2 regions of the Paenibacillus sp. F411 genome follow, and region 1 is predicted to be linked to the other one. Evidence: predicted binding sites of a transcription regulator. Region 1 holds the regulator's gene; the other holds the start of a gene.
What was found. The regulator LexA, encoded in region 1, represses DNA repair genes until DNA is damaged. The targets are predictions, from matches to a motif close to CGAACATATGTTCG.
Positions count from the first base shown of each region.

Region 2: the regulator LexA is predicted to act here: its motif matches at 1,429-1,442, upstream of JJQ72_RS02065 (ImmA/IrrE family metallo-endopeptidase).

Region 1 covers NZ_JAGFIP010000002.1:232,620-236,271, reverse strand. The annotation lists gene JJQ72_RS03530 (hypothetical protein) at 233-841, shown strand; gene lexA (transcriptional repressor LexA) at 970-1,596, opposite strand; gene JJQ72_RS03520 (LysM peptidoglycan-binding domain-containing protein) at 1,776-2,150, shown strand; gene JJQ72_RS03515 (DUF896 domain-containing protein) at 2,350-2,553, shown strand; gene JJQ72_RS03510 (hypothetical protein) at 2,593-3,114, shown strand; gene JJQ72_RS03505 (HAD family hydrolase) at 3,150-3,652, shown strand, end outside.
Region 2 covers NZ_JAGFIP010000001.1:461,591-465,242, forward strand. The annotation lists partial or broken gene JJQ72_RS02060 (recombinase family protein) at 1-537, opposite strand, end outside; gene JJQ72_RS02065 (ImmA/IrrE family metallo-endopeptidase) at 551-1,411, opposite strand; gene JJQ72_RS02070 (helix-turn-helix domain-containing protein) at 1,531-1,884, opposite strand; gene JJQ72_RS02075 (helix-turn-helix domain-containing protein) at 2,058-2,306, shown strand; gene JJQ72_RS02080 (hypothetical protein) at 2,442-2,579, shown strand; gene JJQ72_RS02085 (XRE family transcriptional regulator) at 2,918-3,433, shown strand; gene JJQ72_RS02090 (hypothetical protein) at 3,443-3,652, shown strand, end outside.

The sequences.
Region 1 (3,652 bases):
CCCAGCGTGACAGTAGTTTAGACACCTTTTTCCGCATTGTGTTCTCATCAAATTGGATGGTTGTTAGTTTAACGAAACCTCTGCGACTTGGCGTATCTGTTCATCCTTGTGCATCAAAGTAAGGCACGGGAAACAGTGTGAATTTGGGACATTACATAATGTCTTCCTTAATATGATGTGCAATCATAGGATAGAAGAATACAAATAGAAAAATTGTTTTCTAGGAGGAGAGATGATGAGAAAGTTACGTGTTTTGCTTATATTAATTACGACGCTATTATTCATTATGGGTTGTAAGGGGGAGGTTGAAGTTACGAAGGATACTCATGAAGTTAATAAACCTGTACCAGATAACAATGCATTATCAAATCAAGTGATAACGTATGAAAATTTTGACAAACTATTTTTTGATTCTGCTAAAACTTTAAAAATTGAAGGATTTGACTTAAAAAACGGAACTTTTGAAGAGGAGTTAGTAATAGTCGATAAGGATTTATCGTTTAACACACGAGAGATTTTATCTTTGGAAGGAAAGATAGAAAATAACACACCAATACGAACAACTCAAAGAATGCTAATTTTTGAAGATGAAGATACCACTAAGCAAGTAATTATAAAGTTTGCCTACACTAAAAATTTTATAGGAAACGACATTATTGAATATAGTAAAACTAAAGGTCTATCTGACATTGATCAGAACCTATCTCAAAAAACAGATATTTTAACTTTTAGCTATAAAAACTTGATAATTATTGTCCACCAGAATGCAGAGGCTAAAATAGATAGCGAAATAACAAAAAAAGCTACAAGAGCCATTCAGTCTTATCTAAAGAATTTCTAAACTCCAAAATTTATGTTTTATAATTTTATGATACAGTGGCAGCTTTTTTATATCGGAAGCAACAACAAAAAAGATAACCCTGCACAAAGTACAGAGGTCATCTTCTCTTAATTAGATGGTGAATATTCCTAATGAATATCTCTAAAAATGCCTACTACTTTACCTAAAATCGACACATGATTCAAGCGAAGCGGCTCGTACGCCGAGTTCTCTGGCTGAAGACGGATATGATCCTTTTCCTTATAGAAGGTCTTGACTGTAGCTTCGTCCTCTTCGGTCATGGCGACGACAATATCTCCATTGTCCGCGGTCTGCTGCTGTCTTACGATCACGTAATCTCCATTGATGATTCCGGCCTCAACCATACTGTCGCCAGCGACGGAAAGCATGAAAATCTTGTCATCGCCAACAAAATGCTGAGGCAGCGGGAAGTAATCTTCAATATTCTCCGTAGCGGTGATCGGAACGCCGGCGGTAACCTTACCGACTACAGGCACTCTGGAAATCGTATGCGTGAAAAGATTGCTGCTCTCTGACTCTTCCTGGCCCAGCAGTTCAATCGCTCTAGGCTTAGTAGGGTCTCGGCGAATCAGGCCCTTCTTCTCCAGACGGTCTAAATGACCGTGTACCGTAGAGCTGGAGGCCAGTCCGACGGCTTCGCCAATCTCACGAACTGAAGGCGGATACCCTTTACTGCGTACTTCTGTACGGATAAATTCCAATATGGCCAATTGGCGGCTGGATATCTTCGACATTCCTTATCAACCCCATTTATGTAACGTTTGGTAAAAGTATAACATAGAACTACCGTTCGTACAAACATTAGTTCTAAATAATTTTTCTCGGAACAATTGTTCGTAAAAAACGCTTGAAACAAACAAGTGTTCTTGTTATAGTAGATTCAAACAGAACATTTGTTTGGGAGATGATCGACATGCTGAAATATAGTACTTATCGGAGTATTTATGACCACCCGGCGCAGCCGCAAGCTAGTGCACAGGGGAGGAAGTCCTTATCTCAAGCTTTGAATTACATAATGTCTTTAAACCGCAACAAGCTGTTAGGCATTCTGTTCGTGTTCTTTCTGGGCTTTAGCAGCGCATTGACTGTATTTGCAAACGGGGAAGAGGAACCTGCTGAGGTGAGGGAGATCGTTGTGCAGTCAGGTGACACCTTATGGAGCATTGCAGCTAGTCACAAGCCGGATTCCATGGACATCCGTGACTATATTCATACCATTGCGAAGTTTAACGGACTGAATAGCCATGATATTAAATTCGGAGAGGTTCTGAGTTTACCCCTCTACTAAACTGTCATAGGAAATAGGCTTATCTTATACTCATTCCCCTTGATCTGCATTATTTAAAATGACGTATCTGTTTCTTCACAGATGATGATATAATATATCTGACTCTTTCATAATAAAGAGCTTGGTCAAGGCCGCTTTCTTGACAAGCTCTTTTTCTCATGTCACAGTTAGAAATGAACATATAAGTGGAGGTATTCAGATGGACATTGATGCATTGGTGGAGCGTATTAACGTTCTCGCGAGAAAGAATAAGACGGAGGGGTTAACGGAGCAGGAGCAGCAGGAGCGTGCTGAGCTTCGTGAAATCTATCTCAATAATATAAGAAGAAATTTCCGGCAGCAGCTGGATTCCATTGAATTTGTTGATGAAGAGCCCGGTAAAGGGAAAGGCTTAAAGCATTAAGTCTGCTTTTTAAATAAACATGAATAAAGGGGTAAGGACATGTCTCGTTCATGGGAAAGAAAAGTAAGCAAGAACCTGGCCCAGGTCAATAAACAGCGTAAGAAGCAGGGCCAGACCTCTATTGGCGGTAACGGTACAGCGGCTGATGGACACATTTTTAAGGGTCGTAAATATGTACTGCCGATTGTGCTTCTGGCCCTGGCAGGTCTGTACGCTTTGTTGGGCAGAGCTACAGCGAGCGCGGCTGGAGCAAGCGACGTTCTGAACTGGGTAGGAGTTAGTCTGTATGTGCTGCTTGCGATCATGATTTTTTTGAGAAAGCCGTTCTTGAAGGTTGGCCGAAATACGCTGTCAACGTTCAAATTCAATCGCGAACGGAAGCTATCACCTTCCGAAATTAGCAAGATTCGGCTTTTGAACGGCTCTGTCGTTATTGAGACGTCAGCAAAGGGCGGCAATTGGGTGTTTTCCCGTCTGATTAACCGATATGATACGGATGCTATGGGGAAAAGGCTGGAGGAATTCGCCAGCATGCACCAAATTGCGGTGGAGCGGAAGTAACCGACAAATTACAGAAGATTGAAGGGGAGAGGGACATGTCTACTGCTGCTGTGTTGTTTGATTTGGATGATACCCTGCTATGGGATGAGCGAAGTGTAGAAGAGGCCTTTACAGCTACCTGCAAAGCGGCTGCCGACGCTGTCTCCATTAATGCCGGGGAGCTGCTTGCAGCTGTTCGTGAAGAAGCTCGTAAGCTTTATGAAACCTATGATACATTTGCTTTTACTCAAATGATCGGCATTAATCCTTACGAAGGCTTGTGGGCGAACTTCACGGCAGGGGAACAGCCAGAGTTTCGCCGGCTGCAGGAGCTGGCGCCAGGCTACCGCAAATCGTCCTGGGACAAGGCACTGAACAGGCTCGGAGTGCAGAATGAGGAGCTGGCCGCTGCACTGGCGGAACAGTTCGCCGCGGAACGAAGAAAGCGCCCTTACGTGTACGCAGAAACGTTTGAAGTGTTGAAGTCGCTGCAAGGTAAGGTCAAGCTGCTGCTGCTGACGAACGGCAGTCCGGATTTGCAGCAAGAGAAGCTGGATGG
Region 2 (3,652 bases), on a different contig from region 1:
TTGAAGAAATTTATCTACAACCACATATCCATATGGTACGATCCCCCCCAGCCATTGACCTTGGCGAGCAACTCGATTCGCACCATGCCAGAGGGTTTCGAGGAGGGTATCTCGATCAAACTCAGCTTGACCAGCCAGGACAGTAATGACGAATCTACCCATTGGCGTACTGGTATCAAAAGGTTCGGTCATGGATTTGATAGTAACTCCGTATTCTTCGAGCTCATAGATGGCATCAAGTGTCACTCGAGCCTTCCTACCAAGACGTTTCATATTATATATAAGGACGCTTTTGAACTTACCAGCCATAGCATCCTCTAAAAGTCGTTTGCCTTCCGGCCGTTCATTAAGAGGGACGGTTCCTGAGACTCCATCATCTTTATACCAATCAACAATATTTAAACCATGAAGCTCACAATATTTGATTGCAAATTCAATCTGGCTCTGGATGGTTTCACGTTCTTGTTGATCGTCACTGGAGACCCGAGGGTATATGGCAACATCTTTGATTTCATTATCTGAGGCAAAATTTATCATAGGAAAATCCTCCTTATTTGCAATATGCTCCGTTAAATTCCATAACAGTTTTGAGTTCTTTCATCTGAATCACAAAGCTTTGTGAAGCATAATTGTATCTGTTTGTGAGATGACGAAGTTTTAAGCTGATTTTGCCATCTTTGTAATCTAGGTCATCGCTTAATACAGGTAGGCAAGCAGCAAAAACATGTAGTTCACTCTCATCAATATGAGCAAGGGAATCGTCTAAAGAAAACTGAAGCACATCACATGTATGTAAAGTTTGTTCATCAATATGCAGTATCAACTGTGATGGGCACTCCAGATTGCCCGCTGGATCGTAATATGCATAGATTTGTGTTTCTGTCGGGACGTTAACCGGCTCATCACCTGCAATAGGTAACCTAGACAACATCAGGGTGCTTTGGAGCTCTCTTCTTTGAATTTGAAGGAGTCGCTGCTTAGCAAGTTTTGGAGGTACACTAAACAATTTCGCTAGATAATATGTTGCGCCCTTTTGGTTTTCGGGGATGTCAAGTTGAGAAATCATAAAGAAAGGCATTGACGCGTATAACAGGAAGGCTTTTGCATCAGCTTCCTGGCCATCTCTAAAGAGTTTGTTCATTCTTCGTTGATCTCCGGCATGTCTAAGCACATGGCAGAGTTCATGGAAGTATACCATCCGTGCAATAGGATGGGGGTCCCTCTTGTTTAAGAAGATAACTCTCTCTTCATTATCAGAAAATGGCAGGCATTGATCATAACGTAGATCAACAAGAAATACCTCACTGATCCGATCTAAATCCATATCCTCTGGTTGAAGGATACGACTTGCACGGTAACGATTAGATACCCACTGCTCCAGTGTAGTTTCGTAATAGTTAGGAAAAATCATGTATACACCTCGAAAAGGGAATGTATGTTCGTTTATTGATGTAAAAGAAAAGCCCGATAGGGCTGTTAAGCAGAAAGTTACTTATAATCCTTATATATTCCCATAGGCTGGAGTGCTTGTTATTTCTTCGAGTCTTTCTTTGCTTGTTCAGCTGCCCGGCGTTTCATATCGCGATATCTCTCAAGGGCTGCCTCCATTTCCTCTATTTCATCCTGTGTGTATTGTTCTGGTCCACCGTAAAATGACATATTCGTCTGGTAACCCTTAGGGTAGTCTGTTCTACCAAGTAAATAATCGGTAGTGACATCAAAGAAATCAGCAAATGCATTCATTTCAACATCCTCAACAGGACGTTTGCCTGCTTCGATACGCGAAAGAACACTATTATTAATCCCAATTTTATTTGCCAGATCAAGTTGAGTGAGACCTTCGCGTTCTCTTAATTTTTTAATACGGTCTCCAGCAACGGACAAGTATGCCACTCTCCTCATTGTTTTCTAATATGGCAATGATATTCTAACATTTTTCTAAAACAGAAAAAACTATTTTGCTAAAACAACAAAAAAGTGATTGACTTTGCTAAAACAGCAATGTATATTAAAGCAAGAAGGTTTGCTGAAACAGCAAATTAGCGAGGAGGTGTAAAGTGGGTAAAAAGTCAGAGCAATTCACCAGTGAAGTAAATCTGGAGTTTGTAAAGCAGCGGAGACTTGAGCTGGGATTATCATTACAGGACTTGGCTGAATCGTTAGGTTTTAAGAATGCATCAACATATATGAAGTATGAGGAGGGGAGTTACTCTTTCAAAGCGAACCAGTTGCCTGCACTTGCAAATAAATTAGAATGTAGAATTGAAAATTTTTTTGGTCTCGGATTTGCTAAAATAGCAAAATAGAGAAGTGGTGTGAAAAGTGGAATAACATCCAGGACATATAAGAAGTACGTGGAACGCCTGATTCTTAAGAAGTCAATCTTGAGCCGAGCTGAAGTTGCTATGTCCTTTTGGAATTTGAATTAGGAGGAGAAGAACATGGGTAATCCATCGGGAATAACTTATCGAGCTGAATATGAGCCAGACATGGAGAGGATGGTCGAAGCCCTAAGAATCGTACACGAGGCTCCTCATCCAGAGAAAAAGGAAGATGTTGAGCTCGAGGAAGGAGCCTAGGATGCGATTTAGATGGGTACGTCAAACATCTCGATCCGCCTGTGTATCAGCCATTGTTACCAGAAGGTTGCTAAAAAACATCGATACTGAGATCGCATTGAACATGTCGCTCCCACATTATTCTATAAATCACGAAAGTATATCAAAGCTTGAGCGGAAACGGGTGCTGAAGGAAGCGCATGAAAACTTGAAGAGGATAGAAGAAAGCCGCTGGAGCGGTACCAGCTGCCAGCGGCGAAGGGGATGACGAGAGGGGAAAGTCTTACTAACAACTTCATATTACAGCATTTCCTTGTCCGTCATCATCCCAATAATCGGACAAAGGAGAAGATCGAGATATGGCAATCGGACAATTCGGATCAGCACTCGATGAAGTATTAAAACGCAAAGGAGACACAAGAGGGAATGCCGGGACTGCAGCACATGTAGATGCCTCACTCATTGGAAAAGTCATAAAGGGCACAAGGAAGCCATCCAAAGAAGTTATGGCATCTACCACCCAGTATTACGATGACGGTCAGTTATACATTGCGGCAGCCGGAGAAGTGACCGGTGGCGCCTTTGCACCTTGGCTCAACAATGTGGATTTACATAGGGCGAGTGTATTAATCAAGAGCGTGGAAGAGATCAAAGAAGTGCTTACTGCATCCGGACAAGCTCCTATTAGCAAGACAAATGAGCAGATCGATGAGTCGGAACGCCAGCAGATTAAGCGGCTGCTTATGGAAACGGTCGAGGCGATCACCGCGCTGACCCATCTAGCGGCGGTGCTGTGTAAAGAATATTCCTTTTCATGGCTCGCTACTTGGAAAGAGCACCGCTCAGTCATGAAATCGAAAAAGTATATGAAATGAGGTTTCTGTATGTTGAGAAGTGATTTGGTAAGACAAGCTTTGCAGGCGGGAAGAAATGCTGAACATAACCTGCATATCATTGTTCGTAATCCGGATAAAATGATACATCCTAACAAGTTGATTGATGGAATTACCTATCTAAACACCATGATCCGATTCGCAGAAAATGAAGTGGAAATGAAAAAAGACCGCCGGCCAGGGCAGTCCCGTTTGAGAACA